DNA from 4 places in the Oceanobacillus sp. FSL W7-1304 genome. Region 3 is predicted to be linked to each of the others. Evidence: riboswitches for the same ligand, from Rfam matches in the RefSeq annotation. Region 3 holds a riboswitch; each other region holds the start of a gene.
What was found. A riboswitch is a leader RNA that binds a small molecule or an ion and turns the genes downstream of it on or off. The one in region 3 is predicted to bind S-adenosylmethionine.
Positions count from the first base shown of each region.

Region 1: it holds a riboswitch for S-adenosylmethionine, as region 3 does, so the genes downstream of both, NYE61_RS03385 (carboxymuconolactone decarboxylase family protein) here and NYE61_RS20005 (LLM class flavin-dependent oxidoreductase) in region 3, are expected to answer to the same signal.
Region 2: it holds a riboswitch for S-adenosylmethionine, as region 3 does, so the genes downstream of both, NYE61_RS11670 (MetQ/NlpA family ABC transporter substrate-binding protein) here and NYE61_RS20005 (LLM class flavin-dependent oxidoreductase) in region 3, are expected to answer to the same signal.
Region 4: it holds a riboswitch for S-adenosylmethionine, as region 3 does, so the genes downstream of both, NYE61_RS16310 (O-acetylhomoserine aminocarboxypropyltransferase/cysteine synthase family protein) here and NYE61_RS20005 (LLM class flavin-dependent oxidoreductase) in region 3, are expected to answer to the same signal.

Region 1 is NZ_CP150211.1:639,896-644,112, forward strand. It holds gene NYE61_RS03375 (sodium:pantothenate symporter) at 1-181, opposite strand, end outside; gene NYE61_RS03380 (LLM class flavin-dependent oxidoreductase) at 286-1,653, opposite strand; gene NYE61_RS03385 (carboxymuconolactone decarboxylase family protein) at 1,722-2,387, opposite strand; SAM riboswitch class I at 2,508-2,614, opposite strand; gene sigK (RNA polymerase sporulation sigma factor SigK) at 3,110-3,814, shown strand; gene mtnN (5'-methylthioadenosine/S-adenosylhomocysteine nucleosidase) at 3,900-4,217, opposite strand, start outside.
Region 2 is NZ_CP150211.1:2,303,078-2,307,294, forward strand. It holds gene NYE61_RS11660 (pyridoxal phosphate-dependent aminotransferase) at 214-1,383, shown strand; gene NYE61_RS11665 (PPC domain-containing DNA-binding protein) at 1,692-2,201, opposite strand; SAM riboswitch class I at 2,351-2,461, shown strand; gene NYE61_RS11670 (MetQ/NlpA family ABC transporter substrate-binding protein) at 2,552-3,373, shown strand; gene NYE61_RS11675 (ATP-binding cassette domain-containing protein) at 3,669-4,217, shown strand, end outside.
Region 3 is NZ_CP150211.1:4,068,730-4,072,946, forward strand. It holds gene NYE61_RS19995 (LLM class flavin-dependent oxidoreductase) at 1-352, opposite strand, end outside; gene ssuE (NADPH-dependent FMN reductase) at 387-938, opposite strand; SAM riboswitch class I at 1,320-1,426, opposite strand; SAM riboswitch class I at 1,554-1,660, shown strand; gene NYE61_RS20005 (LLM class flavin-dependent oxidoreductase) at 1,748-2,800, shown strand; gene NYE61_RS20010 (alpha-L-glutamate ligase) at 2,819-3,787, shown strand; SAM riboswitch class I at 3,803-3,910, shown strand.
Region 4 is NZ_CP150211.1:3,249,163-3,253,379, reverse strand. It holds gene megL (methionine gamma-lyase) at 1-1,031, opposite strand, end outside; gene rarD (EamA family transporter RarD) at 1,215-2,120, shown strand; SAM riboswitch class I at 2,252-2,364, shown strand; gene NYE61_RS16310 (O-acetylhomoserine aminocarboxypropyltransferase/cysteine synthase family protein) at 2,772-4,217, shown strand, end outside.

The sequences.
Region 1 (4,217 bases), 780 kb from region 3:
TTGCAGCGCTCAAATAGGTTGCAGCAAAAGATAGGCCTAAGATGACTGGTCCTAACGTTGTTCCTCCAGTTGCAAAATCACGGACATTTTTCGTTTTTCTGGCGCCAATATAACCAAGAAAAAGCATAACCACAAGAAAGAGTGAAAAACCTATCCATGTATATAATGTGGTAGCTTGCATGCACTGACCCCTTTCTCTGAATTATCAGCTAATTAATCGTAGTAAAAACACTATGTGCTTGGTTTTTGAATGTAAGTATAAGAATTTAAAAATACCATCACACCTTATACATGTAATTTCAATTTTCTTGCCGGATGATTGTTGGGCAAATATGGACTTTTGGTTTCAAAAAGATTTTCTCTTAATGTATTACCTTCGTAATCTGTTCTATATATTCCTCGCCTTTGTAATTCAGGTACAACATGGTCAACAAATTCCCGAAAAGTTTCTAATGAATACGATTGTGCAATATTAAAACCATCTACGTTAGCCTCAACAGCCCATTTCTGTAATTTATTTGCTATTTGTTCTGGTGTGCCAATAAATTTTGCCGTGCCATTGCCTAGACCATGATTTTGAAGTGCCTCACGAAGTGTCCACCTTTTTTGGGGATCCTTTGTATACATGTCTAAATTCCCCTGTACTGCTTCTGTTTCCATATCATCTAAATACTGATCCGGATTATATTTAGATAGATCGATACCTGTATGCCCAGAAAGCAATGCAGCTGTCCCCTCATAACTAACAAGGCTTTTTAATTTCTCGTATTTAGCAAATGCTTCTTCCTCTGTAGAACCAATAATGGGAAGAACCATTGGAAAAATACGAATATCCGTTGCATTTCTTCCCTGCTCTACTGCACGTTTTCGAATATCTGCAGCGTAATTTTTCATTGCTTCCAGTGAATGTCCCTTTGTGAAAACTGCTTCAGCGTGTTTGGCTGCAAAATCTCTTCCTCTCGAAGAAGCACCAGCTTGAAAAAGTACTGGAGTCCGTTGTGGTGATGGCTCCGTCAAATGTGGACCAGGTACATGATAAAATTCACCTGTGTGATCGATCGTATGTACTTTTTTAGGATCTGCAAAGGTATCCGTCTCCTTGTCATAAACAACCGCTTCGTCTTCCCAGCTGTGTTCCCATAACTTGTAAACGACTTCAAGAAATTCATCAGCACGGTCATAGCGTAAATTTTTAGGCAATCTACCTGACAGGCCCAGATTAATTGCCTCACTCTCTAAATACGATGTGACTACATTCCAAGCAATTCTTCCTTCTGTCAAATGGTCCAGTGTTGAAAGCTGGCGTGCAAGTGCGTATGGCTGGGCATAGGTTGCTGAAATCGTTGGAGCGAATCCGATGTGCTTTGTGACCGCTGCCATAGCTGCAATTGGCATTAATGGATCATGTGCCGGCAATTGCACAGCATGCTTAATTGCAGCATCATGATTACTACCATAAACAGAATACGTGCCTAGCACATCGGCAATAAATACGGCATCAAATTTTCCTCGCTCTAACACTTGCGCTGTTTCTGTCCAATAATGAATTCGATTATGAAAAGCCCCCTTATCTTTTTCATGTTTCCATAACCCCATGGAATGAGGCGATGGTGAATTTTGTACAAAGCCGTTCAGATGAATTTGTTTTTCCAACTGGAACACTCCTCCTATAAATTTGCTTAGATATGGCTTTACTGCTCGCACGATTATCAGAAACAATACTACTCGTCAAAAGCGTTTAAGGCATTTACACTATGTGCGATTGCCGATCCAGCTTTCAGTGCTACAGCAACAAAAATTGCTTCAGAAATCTCTGCTAAGTTTGCTCCTGTATTTTTTGCATTTTTCGTATGCAAATTAATACAATACGCACAACCTGTTGTATGTGCACAAGCAACTGCAATTAACTCTTTTTCTTTTTCACTTAAGTTTTCTGCTTTTATGGAATGGTGATCAAAATTTAAAAATGCCTTAAAGGTTTCATCGTTCAACTTAGAAAATTCCTTTATTCGGTTGAAATACGATGCTTTATACAATTCCTCGTCACTATTTCCATCGTAAGCATTTAGTGCATTTACTCCATGTGCCGCAGCTGATCCCGCCTTTAATGCTGTTGCAACGAAAATCGCCTCTGCCACCTCTTCCTTACTTGCTTTCTGCTTTTTGACATTTTTCACATGTAAATCAATACAATACGGACATCCAGTAATGTGTGCCACAGCAACTGCAATTAATTCCTTTAACTTTACGGATAATTCCCCTTCAGCCAATGCTCGATTATTAAAAGCAAAAAATGACTCGAAGGCATCTGGTGCATATTTCTTTAGTTCCTGAAGCCTTCCAAAATAATCCTTTCTGTACAAGCTATCTGTTTTTGTTACACCCATTTTCTTCGCTCCCTTTTCAAATTTACCTATTCATCGCAATATAATCTTTCCCATGATATTACTTGGTTTTTAATCAAATGAAAAAACCTCTTCTGATGAGGAAGAGGTTCTAAATCACTCATCTCATCTTTCAAGCATTTGCTTGCTGGAATTAGCACCTTGTTACATCATTGTAACGGTTGCCGCAGGATCGTAGGACCAGTTCCTCCCCTGACTCTTGATAAGAAAAATCATATTCAATTAATAGGAATTGTTCACATCATACACCTGGTAACGAATCATGTCAACTCTGTTTTTTGAATTTAATACAAAAGTTAGATATTTAGTGCAAGATGACGTTCATTTGACCTATATGAAACTATTTATTGTAACGTGCTCATTCCAAAGTTATATCGTCAAAATCTATTGCTTTGCTAGCTCCTGTGCTACTCCAATAATCCAATCCTCTTGACCACCTACTGCACCCATTTATTGGATGCGATGAACGTTTTTTTAATCTTATCGCTAGTATGTAATATAGGTACGAGTTACAAACCAACCTTTATCTTTTCACAAAGTATTTGATGAATAAGTCCGTTATCAAATCAACTAAAACCTTAAAAAGCCTGTTTCCATAACAAATTTTCGTGGACAGACACGAATCCTCTCTTTAAGTCATAAAGATGTTATATAGGCAAAAGCCCAATCTTGAAGCAGACTGTTCACTTAGGAGGTGATTGCGTTTGTCCGGGATTTTATCTGTGCTTGCTCTTCTAATTAAGGAAGCCCTCTTTTTTGTTTCTTATGTAAAAAACCATGCATTCCCGCAACCATTACCCTCTGATGAAGAAGCGAAATACATCGAGGAAATGCAAAATGGAAGTGAAACAGCCAGAAACAAACTTATTGAACATAATTTAAGACTCGTTGCTCACATTGTAAAAAAGTTTGAGAATACTGGTGAGGATATGGAGGATTTAATTTCAATTGGAACCATTGGTCTTATAAAAGGGGTCGAAAGCTTCTCAACAGATAAGGGAACAAAATTGGCAACATATGCTGCTCGTTGTATAGAAAACGAAATATTGATGCACCTTCGCGCATTAAAAAAGGTGAAAAAAGACGTTTCCTTGCACGATCCAATTGGTCAAGACAAAGAAGGCAATGAAATCAGTCTAATTGATATTCTTGAGGCAGAGAATGATAATGTAATTGAATACATCCAATTGAATATGGAGATCGCCAAAATGCAAAAGTATTTTTCTGTTCTCGATAAACGAGAGCGAGAGGTAATTGTTTATCGCTATGGATTAAATGACTATAACGAAATGACACAGCGAGAAATCGCAAAAAAGCTAAACATATCACGAAGCTATGTCTCACGAATTGAAAAAAGAGCGCTCATGAAAGTGTTTCATGAGTACTATCGAAAAGAGCGCAATAATTAATTTGGAAGGCTTCCAAATTATAAAAAAGCCCAGAAACATGAATTTATCATTGTCTCTGGGCTTTTGCTTTTTATTTAATTCTCGTTTATAAACTCTTAACTACAGCGATAATGAGCTGGGCTGCATTTTTAGCCGCTGTTTCAAGAAATTGATCAAACGAGATGGACGATTTTTTTCCGGCAATATCAGATAATGCACGAATAATAACAAATGGCTTGTTATACTGATGGCAAACCTGTGCAACAGCTGCTGCTTCCATCTCTGAAGCAAGCATCGTCGGAAATTTTTCATGAACAAATGCAACACGCTCGGGATCTTCCATAAACGAATCACCAGTTGCAATAATTCCCTGTTCACAATTTATATCCATATTTTTTACTGCAGCTACTGCTTTTTCAACTAA
Region 2 (4,217 bases), 1.8 Mb from region 3:
AGCCATGTTCTATTGATTGATGTTGATAATCATACTATTTTCCTAACAAAAATGCAATATATTACAGAATATTTTTTGATATTTTTCAAAATATCCAAACAGATTAGCCACTATAGTTTTTTATACGACAATTTTTCATTGCTAGACAGAACCATTAAAAGATTATAGAATTTACTCAACAATTCATCTTATTAGTAAAGAAGGTCATATCAAATGGAATTTTCGAATCGTTTAAAAGGGTTGCCTGCGCAATTTTTTGCAACACTCGTTCAAAAAGTTACAGCAGCATATGCAGAAGGTCGCGATGTTATTAATCTAGGACAGGGAAATCCCGATCAACCAACCCCTGCTCACATCGTTAAAGCATTGCAACAATCTGCCCAAGAGCCGATTACACATAAATATTCCCCATTCCGCGGAACAACCGAATTAAAACAGGCAGCAGCTGATTTCTATAAAAAAGAATACAACGTTGACTTGGATCCGGAAACAGAGGTTGCTATTTTATTTGGAACAAAAATTGGATTAGTAGAATTACCGCTTGCTTTAATGAATGACGGTGAATTGCTTTTGCTGCCTGACCCTGGCTATCCAGATTATCTATCAGGCGTCGGATTGGCAAATGTGCGTCATGAAACAATGCCATTACTACGAGAGAATAATTTTTTACCAGATTATGATAGTCTTAGTTCTAGCCATTTAGATAAAGCAAAACTTCTTTATTTAAATTATCCAAATAACCCTACAGGTGCAACTGCTTCGAAAGCCTTTTTTGAAAAAACGGTGAAGCTGGGCGAAGAGCACTCCATTGGAATCGTACATGATTTTGCTTATGGAGCAATTGGTTTTGACGGGAATAAACCAATTAGCTTTTTGGAGGCAGAAGGTGCAAAGGATGTTGGAATTGAACTTTATACGCTTTCGAAAACGTATAATATGGCCGGCTGGCGTGTCGGATTTGCAGTAGGCAACAAGGAAATGATAGAGGCAATTAATCTATTACAGGATCATTTATTTGTTAGTATTTTCCCAGCTGTCCAGCATGCTGCAGCTGTCGCGTTATCAGATGACCAAGCATGTGTTGAAGCGTTAGTTGCACTTTACGAAGGTCGCAGAAATACATTAATAGCTGAATGTCAACGAATCGGCTGGGAAGTCGAGGCTCCAAAAGGATCCTTCTTTGCCTGGCTGCCAGTTCCGGATGGTTTTACAAGTGAAACATTCGCTGATTTTCTGCTAGAAAAAGCAGATGTGGCAGTAGCTGCCGGAAATGGCTTCGGATCATTTGGTGAGGGGTATATCCGAATTGGCTTGCTCGTTGAAGAGCAGCGTATCAAGGAAGCTATTCAGCGTATTGAAAAACTTAATATTTTCCCTAAATAACCAACTCATAAAAGGTGATCGTAAAGTTATAGCTCGATTAAGATCCCCTTTTATGGTTCATTCTTGTTCGGCCACTGAGGCTGGGACAAAAGTATTTTTATGAAATAAAAACCGAACATGATTGGTGCAAATAACTCGCTCCGGAAATATAATTCGCGCATCCAGTGGTGGCTGGTGACCCCCCCCTGCGCTATCGCACTACGGTGTCTCACCTATGCCTTACCTCCCGCTGGAGTCTACGTATAATTCCTGCGCTAAGCTTATGCATCGTTCGTCTTTAACATTAAACACTTCTGTATGTCCCAGCCTCAATTTTTCGATAGGTTATACGTCACGTTCTTTCCATGCTCTACAGGATAAAACTGATTCCCGCCTGTCTCTTCATCGTACTTTCGGTTGAAGCTCATCCCTTCAATAGCCGTAAGTACAAGGTCTACTGTAATAACGGGGTTTTCCCCTTTTACAAGATGACCGCCGAAAACATTTCCTTCTTGATCACACATCGTACCGTGAAAGTGAATATCATAGTCACCATCACGCTGACATACAACCCCAGTCCCTTGTAAAAACTCAATTGGTCCTTGTCTTACCTGCAAATCTCCATAGCCAGCACCAACTTTTGATTCACTATTTGCTATTAAATATAAATAACCGGCTTTCTTAAAGCTGCCAAAACAGCTGCTGATTACAGCTGATTCAATATCATTTTCTTGACATAGCCGCTCAATTCCGGTTAGAAGATCCGTTTCTGCTAATAACCTAGCCGCAAGAACTGTTCCTGCTTTCCCTTTTGCAAAATGTGCACGACACAATGACACAATTCATCTCTCCCACTCCCGAAACTGAAAATTCTAATTATCTCAATAATAAGGGGAGTCCCAAAAGAAATGCAAGAATAAATAAAATAAGTATTGACTGAATTAGAATTATACGTTAATTTAAATAAATAGAATTGAATAGACTACATCTCTTATCAAGAGTAGCTGAGGGACTGGCCCGATGAAGCTCGGCAACCTTTTATGTTACAGCATAGAAAGGTGCTAAATCCTGCAAAACATAACGTTTTGAAAGATGAGAGAGGACCTCTGTATATATACAAGCCTCTCTTTCTTTTAAAGAGAGGCTATTTAATTATCAGCAAGTTTACTATATTACAGGGGGTAACAAAATGAAAAAATTTGGAATTGTGTTATCAATTATTTTATTAGCTGGAGTACTAGCTGCTTGTGGTAATGACGCCTCTGGCAGCACCGACGCACTAAATGAGGATAAAATAGTGGTTGGTGTTACTGCTGGTCCGCATGAACAAATTGTAGAAGCTGCTGCTGATGTTGCTGCTGAAAACGGACTTGAGGTGGAACTAAAAGTATTCTCTGACTATGTCCTACCGAATACCGCATTATCTGAAGGCGACTTAGATGTGAACAGTTATCAGCATGAGCCATTCTTAGATCAATTTAATGAGGATCATGGGACAAGTTTAGTGCCGGTTGGTAAAACTATTTTAAACCCAATGGGTGTTTACTCTGAAACATATGAGAGCATCGATGATATTCCGAATGGTGCAACATTTGGCCTTCCAAATGACCCAACAAACGGTGGTCGTGCACTATTTATTTTGGAAGAAGCCGGGATTATTACGTTGGAAGAAGACAAGAAAGAGACAGCTTCCATTCATGATGTTGTAGATAATCCGAAAAACCTGGAATTCATTGAATTAGATGCAGCACAAATTCCAAATCAACTTAGCGAAGTCGATGCAGCTGCAATTAATACGAATTTCGCTTTAGGAGCAGGTATTAGTCCAAAAGAAGATTCAATTCTATTAGAATCCACCAATTCTCCATATATAAACTATATCGTTGTACGTGCTGAAAATGAAAATGACCCAGTCGTTAAAAAATTCGTTGAAGCATATCAATCTGATGAAGTGAAAGCATTTATTGAAGAAGAATTTCAAGGCTCTGTAATTCCAAGCTGGGATGAATAAGTAAATAAAAGCGGAAGCGCCCGGTTATCAACATACCGACTGTGCCCCGAACTTTGGGATGGTTCTGCCTGTCGAACATTCTTACGGAGGAGATTCACTCCAAAGTATAAGATGATCTATGACTTTCTCTTCTACGGGCGGAAGTCAAGTTCATCTAAAAGGAAACATGCCCCTTTAGGCGTATGCCGATGTTAGGCGTAGAAATAATTCAGCCAAATTTTATACTTCAGTATTTTAACAAAAGAATGTTGCGACTACTGGAGCAGCATTCTTTTTCGAAAGGAATGTAGGTTAGATGATCAAATTAGAAAACATCACGAAAGTTTTCCCATCTAAAAATGGGGACGTAACAGCTGTAAATAATGTTAACCTTCATGTTAAAAAAGGAGAAATCCACGGCGTAATTGGTTATAGTGGTGCGGGGAAAAGTACATTAATTAGGCTTGTCAATTTACTTGAAAAGCCTACGAACGGAAGTGTCTCAATCAACGGAACCGAATTGACCTCCCTGCCACCAGAAAAACTGCGAAAGACGCGGCAGAAGGTTGGAATGATTTTTCAGCACTTCAATCTATTAAAAACTGCAACAGTTTATGACAATATCGCAACTCCATTAAAACTTCTTGGCTATGATAAACAGGAAGTGAAGAAGCGTGTTGAAAAATACTTGAAGATTGTTGATTTAGCAGAAAAGCAAAACAGCTATCCTTCTCAACTATCTGGTGGGCAAAAGCAACGGGTCGCTATTGCTAGAGCATTATCACAAGAACCAGAAATACTTCTCAGTGATGAAGCAACAAGCGCTCTTGACCCAGAAACAACAAACTCGATTCTCGACTTACTT
Region 3 (4,217 bases):
GAGCAAATGTGTATGGATGCTCATGTGTCACAGAAGCAGTAATTCCAAAACCGAGATGCTTTGTCACTGCTGCCATGTATGGAACAATTAGAAATGGATCATTAACTGGTGATTGCACACCATTTCTTACTGCTGCATCACGGGATTCACCATATACATCATAGGTCCCTAATACATCTGCAATAAAGACTGCATCGAATCTTCCATTTTCTAATGTTTTTGCAAGCTCAGTCCAATAGGCACTATCTTTGTATCGATGCGACTGATCATCTGGATGTGTCCATAGTCCAGGTGATTGATGTCCCGGAGTATTCATATCGAAAGCATTTAAAAAAATACGCTTTTTTGTCATATTATTTCTCCCTTTTTATTATTGAATAGCATCTTTAGTACGTAACAACTTCTCTAGCAACTGGATTATTTATAAGCTGAACAAAGTAAAAGAGTTGTTTTTTTGTTCGTTGTAAAATATCTTCATCAATAATTGGAAGGGGATTTTGCTTATCAATCTGTCTATCCAATAGGTAAAGACCTTTTAAATTATGTGCTTTTAATGTAGCAAGAACTGGCTTTAACGTATATTCGACAGCAAGTAAATGGGAGGGACTTCCACCTGTCATAAGCGGTAGTACTGGCTTATGTTTCAAAATATCCTGTGGCAATATATCAATCAAAGCTTTTAGCACACCGGAATATGCTCCTTTATATACTGGTGATCCGACGATTAGTCCTTTGGCATGTTGGATTTTGACTGCAATTTCTTTAACAGCAGTACTATTGAAATTTCCTTGAAATAAATCTTCATAGGCTACATCTTTTACGGAAATATGCGTTACTGAGAATTGCTCACCTTCTAATAAAGTACCTAAATATTTAAGCACCTGCTCAGATCTTGAAAACTCAGAAGGACTTCCGGATAGAATTACAATCTCGCTCATGTAAACATTCTCCTTTAGCTTTTTATTTGTACTCTACGAAACACTGGTTAATATTAGACTTTTGAGAAACTGCACTAATCTGTAATGATGGATTGGTACGTATACTCGCTACGGAAACACACTACGCTTTATTCGGGGGACCCGTGAACCTTTTTGAACTGTCGTTTTTGAAGTCTCACTATGGCTCCGTCCCCCGGCAGAAGTCACTGTTTGTTTCCACCGCTAGTGCTAGATCATTGTGTATATTTAGCGGAATTGCTCATACCACAGCAGTTAGTTCACAGTTTAAATTTAGTTGACAGGTACTAAATATTTAATACGAGTAAAAAACCCCCTTTTCTTCTAAAAAGAGAAAAGAGGGTACACTACATCATTTATCAGCTCTTATCTCTCAAGAAAAAATCTTGCTGGAAGTAGCACCTTTCTAAAATAATTAGTGGTTGCTGAAGCGTCATAGGGCCAGTTCCCTCAGCTTCTCTTGATAAGAATTTTCAATTGTTGGATATATTCTAATATATCAAATCATATAAGTCAACTAAGAATTATAAGAATTAATTGATTGACATTTCTTAAGTTCTATATTATTATTCAACCAACAACTTCATTATTTGATTTATCTTATCACGAGAGGTGGAGGGACATGGCCCAAAGAATCCTCGGCAACAGGTTCATTTAAGAATACTGTGCTAATTCCATCAAGCGGACTGCTTGGAAGATAAGAAGAGCATACATACATAATATGTAAAACCTCTATTCTTATCCTAGAATAGAGGTTTTTTGTTGAACAGAAGTTAGGAGGAGATGGAACAATGAAATATGGGTTTTGGTTACCGATTTTTGGTGGATGGCTAAGGAATGTAGAGGATGAAAATATGCCACCAACATTTGATTACGCAAAGAAAGTCATTCAACACGCTGAAACGTGGGGTTATGATACAACGTTAATAGCTGAATTATATTTGAATGATATTAAAGGGATTGAAGCCGATTCTATTGAAGCATGGACAACTGCCGCAGCACTGGCAGCTGTTACCGAGAAAATGGAAATTATGACCGCTGTCCGACCGGTATTCCATAACCCGGCGGTAACTGCTAAAATGGCCGCAAATATTGACCAAATTAGCAATGGTCGATTCACTTTAAATGTTGTCTCTGGTTGGTGGGAGGAAGAGGCCAAACAGTATGGTGGAGAATTTACAGAGCATAATGATCGCTATGATCGTACAAGTGAATTTTTAGAAGTTTTAAAAGGATTATGGACGGAAGAGACATTTTCTTATGATGGAAAGTTTTATAACATTAAAAATACAAATTTATCACCAAAGCCAGTTCAACGGCCAAATCCAATTTTATATGCTGGTGGTGAGAGTGAAAAAGGAAAGCAAGTTATTACAGCTTATTGTGACGCATATGTGATGCATGGCGGAACGGTGGAAGAAGTTAGGAATAAAATTGAAGATATGAAGAGACGTAGAAAGAAGGCTGAAAAAGAAGCATTGCAATCATTTAGTATGGCTGCCTATGTTATTTGCAGAGATACGGAGGAAGAGGCACAGGAAGAATTACACCGTATTACGACAGTTAAAGATGCTGCAGGCTATGCAGGTATGAAAGATTTTACAACGAAGTCAGAGCTTGAGCAACAGCTTAAATTGCAAGATTACTCAGTATCAAACCGGGGATTGCGTCCGAATCTTGTTGGCACACCGGAACAAATTGCAAAGCGAATTTTAGCTTATGAAGCAGCCGGAGTAGATCAACTATTATTACAATGCTCTCCACAGCTTGAAGAATTGGAACGCTTTGCAAAGCAAGTAATGCCTAAGGTTGAAGAATTACGTAATTCATTAACGCATATCTAAGTTAGGGGAGAATTATAAATGAGTAAAATATACGTTATCCATGAAAATAATGAGTGGACAGAGCATTTAATTAATCGATTAAAAGAGCTTAATTTACCTTATGAAGATTGGTTGCTTGATAATGGTACGGTTGATCTTAGTGCAGCACCTCCAGAAGGGGTTTTTTACAATCGGATGAGTGCCTCGTCACATACCCGTGGAAATCGGTTTGCACCAGAATTAACGAATGCTGTACTCGCGTGGTTAGAGCATCATGGAAGAACTGTAATAAACGGCAGTCGTGCACTGCAGCTTGAAGTAAGCAAGGTTCTGCAATATCTTGAGCTTGAAAAGTATGGTGTTAAGACACCAAAGACAATTGCAGCTGTAGGGAAAGAAAATATTTTACAAGCAGCAGAAGCTTTTAAAGGGAAGAAGTTTATAACGAAGCATAATCGTGCAGGTAAAGGCTTGGGCGTTCAATTATTTACTTCCATAAACGCACTGCAAAATTATGTGGAAGGGGAGTCGTTTGAAGAGCCGGTTGATGGCGTTACGTTACTTCAAGAGTATATTGAATCTCCGGAATCCTATATTACGCGATGTGAGTTTGTTAATGGAAAGTTCCTTTATGCTGTGCGTGTGGATACATCAGAGGGATTTGAATTATGTCCGGCAGATGGTTGCACAATCGATGATCTTTTTTGCCCGGTGGGTGAAGAAAGTGCCCAGCCAGCTAAGTTTCAAATTCGTGAGGGATTTAATCATCCAGTATTAGAAAAATATGAGCGTGTCCTAGCGGCGAATAATATTCGTATTGCAGGAATCGAATTTATTGAGGATAAGGATGGGAATATTTACACGTACGATATTAACACAAATACGAACTACAATAGCGAAGCAGAAGCAAAAAGCGGAAAATACGGTATGCTGGAAGTAGCGAGGTTTTTAGGGAGTGAACTGGAGAAATTGAGAGAACATGTAGGGAGTTCCCCCAGTGCAAATTAGTTGACCCATAAAAAATCCTTATCTAGAGTCTGGGGAAGAATCTGGTCTAATGATCCTGCGGCAGCAATTATGTCATAAGTTGAGTAGCAAGGTGCCAATTCTTAATTCCACTGAAAATAAGGAGGGTGTATGTGATAATTCAAAGAGGCTGCGAGATATCTAAAGTATTTAAATAAATGAAGAACGATAGACAAACTTAGCGCAGAAAATATACGTAGACGGAAGGGGCATGGGTGAGACATTGGGGTACATATCACAAGGGTGCTCACCATCTGTCGCTTGATGCTCTAAGTATATTTCCGAATCGGATATTTTTGTCAATCATGTTTGAATGTTTACTGATAAAAACACTTTCAGCCTCTTTGTTATTGAAAAACATTTTTTAAAAGCGATGTTTTTTTATCTGTTAAACCAAGTTAACCTATCTGTT
Region 4 (4,217 bases), 820 kb from region 3:
TCGGCATCGCCTAAACTTACTGCAATTTTTAAGAAACCCAATTGATTTAACAACTGCTGCGCCTGCTGTTTATTCCCTTTCACATCAAAGGAAATGATTCCCCCTCCACGTTTCATTTGTCCTTCCATTATCGCAAGATCCGGATTGTCGTCATCTTCTGGATAATATACGTTAGCGACTTGCCGGTGCATCTTCAGCTGTGCCACAATTTTTCGGGCATTGTCACAGTGACGGTCCAAACGAACCGCCAATGTTTTTAAACCACGCAGTAAAAGCCATGCATCAAATGGAGATATAACCCCGCCGATATCTTTTTGTGTTGTATTGGAAAGCATATCAATAAAGGATTTTTTGCCAACGACTAAACCTGCAATTACATCTCCATGTCCGCCGATATATTTCGTTGCACTATGAAGGACAATGTCGCACCCTAATTCCAATGGTTGCTGTAAATAAGGAGAAGAAAATGTATTGTCCACTACAACCGGAATACCGTATTCCTTTGCAACCTCTGCCACCTGCTGTAAATCGATTAAGCGCATCGTTGGATTAATCGGTGTCTCTACATAAATGACGGTCGTTTCTGGCCGAATAAGACTGCGAAGCTCTTCCTTTGATTTCATCTCCGAAAAATCAGTAGTTATATTATACTTTTCTCGCATCATCGTTAGAAATCCAAACGTACATCCATATAAACCCGATGAACATATAATGTGATCATTTGCTTTGGTGAGTGCAATGAGAACAGCTGACACTGCCGCCATTCCCGATCCAAATGCAAGACCAGCTTCTCCCTTTTCTAAAGTCGCAATACGCTCTTCAAGCACACGGACGGTTGGGTTCCCCAGGCGAGAATAAATATAGCCCGACTCCTCACCGGCAAAGCGACGTTCCCCCTGCTCCGCAGTTTCAAATGTGTAGGTAGATGTTTGAAAAATGGGTGTGGAAAGACTCCCAAGCATTTCTTTAGTATCATAGCCTTCATGGATGACAGCCGTTTCAATACGTTTTTGATTTTGTTTTTGTGTCATCGTCAAACCCCCTCTTGATAGATGTCTCTTACGCTCACATCTATCATATCGAATAAAACTTGATTATGAAAGCGTTTTCTAAAACTTAAGCTAAGCTAAGTGATTGCTAAATTGGTAAATTCCATCTACTATTATAGAAATGTTAAAGGTTGTTCAAAAAATCCGCTTAGGAGGGAAAATATAATGGATAATCGGCATACGAAAACCGGCATCATCTATACATTCAGTGCCTACCTCTTATGGGGGATTATTACAATGTACTGGAAACAAATTGATTATGTTCCAGCTGGGGAAATTCTAGCACATCGAATAGCATGGTCAGCAGTATTTATGCTGCTTCTTGTCATTTTTCTTGGTAAATGGAATAACTTCATACAGGAATGCCGACAAATTATGAAAAAGAAAAAGCAATTACTTGGGATCACAGCTGCCGCGATTGTGATTACATTAAACTGGTTTCTATTTATTTGGGCAGTTGTTCAAGGACATATCCTGCAAGCAAGTCTTGGATACTATATCAACCCGCTTATTAGTATTTTACTAGGAATTATCATTTTGAAAGAACCTGTAACGAAAGGTCAATTACTTTCCTTTATTTTAGCAGCAATTGGTGTGCTTTACTTAACATTCAGTTACGGTGTATTTCCATGGATTTCACTGCTGCTAGCAACCACATTTGCATTATACGGGTTACTGAAAAAAACAGTGAATGTCAGCGCAATCTCCGGGCTGACAATTGAAACATTGCTTATTACACCAGTCGCACTTATTTACTTATGGATTATTCCAAGCGGTTCATTTACTTTTACACCATTTATAACAGTTACGAACCTATTTTTAATTGGAGCGGGTATTGCTACCGCTGTTCCACTATTGTTATTTTCCAGTGGTGCAAAGCAGATTCCTCTAGCCATGGTAGGTTTCCTGCAATATATCACACCTACCATGATGCTTGTAATTGGTGTGTTTTTCTATAAAGAGCCCTTCTCACAAGCACATCTAGTTACGTTTGCTTTTATTTGGACTGCTTTATTTATATATATGGCGTCTATTTATAAAAATTCGCAGCGTCGTTTGAGAACACATTAAAATGAATCTCTGGCTTTAGGTAAATCCTGCAACATGCAATTACATTCAACCTAATTTAAACTTTTCAGAAAACATCATTGACAGATAATAGAATTCATTGTATACTCACACTAACTTAAATAATGCAACATCTCTTATCAAGAGCGGCGGAGGGAATAGGCCCTATGAAGCCCGGCAACCTTAAAGCATTAACCTGCTTGTAACGGTGCTAAATCCTACAGGGTAAAAACCTGGAAGATGAGAGGAGGAACGGTTCGTACATACGCCCTCTTCTTAGGAAGAGGGCTTTTTCATTTTCCCTCTTCAAACACAAAAGCGTAAGCGCCCGGTTAGCGACGTACGGACTGAGCCGCAGGAGATAAAGGAAACACGCCCCTTTAGGGGTATGCCGATGTTAGGCGTAGCCTGGTTTTAGTCGGCCATCCTTTTACCTAGAGTCAATGTTGACTTTCACCACAAGGGTATAAGTGCGACTAGGCCTCATGTCTTAGCCAGTCGGCAAGTCTTCTTTATCGTACGGAGGCGAGGGAAGTCTCGCTACAGCTTTAGCGCTGGAGCTGGACGTGGCTGTTTCGGTAGCCAAGTGATCCACGGTATTAAAGTTTATAGTTTTCTAGTAAAAAACATAACATTTCAAGGAGGAATTTTATTATGTCACAATTTCAGCCAGAAACGGTATTACTTCATGGTGGTCAACAGCCGGACCCAACTTCAGGTGCGCGTGCTGTTCCAATCTATCAAACAACTTCTTATGTTTTCCGTGATACAGAACATGCACAAAACTTATTTGGTTTAGCAGAATCAGGTAATATATATTCTCGTATTATGAATCCAACGGTTGATGCATTTGAACAGCGTGTTGCTCAGCTGGAGGATGGGGTTGGTGCTGTTGCAACATCATCCGGAATGGCTGCTATTACGCTAGCAATTTTGAATATCGCGGAAGCTGGGGATGAAATTATTGCGGACAGCAACCTATATGGCGGTACGTACAATCTCTTTGCAGCGACCCTTCCACGCTATGGGATTACAGTAAAATTTGTTGATGGTACAAAACCTGAGGAATTTGAAGCTGCGATTACCGATAAAACAAAAGCTATATTTGGTGAAATCATCACAAATCCAAGTCTTTACGTATTTGATGTAGAAGCTGTTGCTGATATTGCACATGCTCATGATATTCCATTAATTATTGATAATACTTTTGCCCCTTATATCGCAAAACCGCTCACTTGGGGCGCAGATATTGTTATTCATTCCGCAACAAAATGGATCGGCGGTCACGGAACGACAATTGGCGGGGTCGTTGTTGATGGTGGAAGATTTGACTGGAATAACGATCGATTCCCTGGCTTCACCGAGCCTGACGAAACATATCACGGCTTAAAATATAAAGATCTTGGTCCAACAGCATTTATTACAAAACTTCGTGTTCAATTATTACGTGATATCGGTGCATGCTTAAGCCCCCAAAGTGCATTTTTATTTTTACAAGGACTAGAAACGCTACATTTACGAATTGAAAGACACGCACAGAACGCAGAAAAAGTTGCTGCCTATTTACAAAAACATGAAGCAGTAGAATGGGTCAGCTTCCCTGGTTTAAAGGAACATCCATCACATGGGCTTGCTAAGAAATATTTCAAGAGCGGCTATGGATCGATTATTACATTCGGTATCAAAGGGGGACGCGATGCAGGTAGAAAGCTAATCGACAATGTGAAGCTATGGTCACATGTAGCAAATGTTGGAGACGCTAAATCCTTAATCATCCATCCTGCTTCAACGACACATCAGCAGCTAAATGCTGAAGATTTGAATAAAAGCGGTGTAACTGAAGAGCTTGTCCGCTTGTCGATTGGACTAGAAGCTGTAGAAGATATTCTGGCAGACTTAGAGCAAGCAATTGATCAAGCAACAGGAGTTAATCAAGTTGCACAACAATCGAATGACGCTGTAATTAAAAGCTTGCTTTCCTCTCCATTTAATCGTCAGGAAGGTATTCGCAAAAAAGTTATTGCTAGCATCGGGATTGATCAAAGCGAAACGAAATCCTTAGAAAAACTTGGTTTTGAAATCATTTCTGTAGAAGATGAT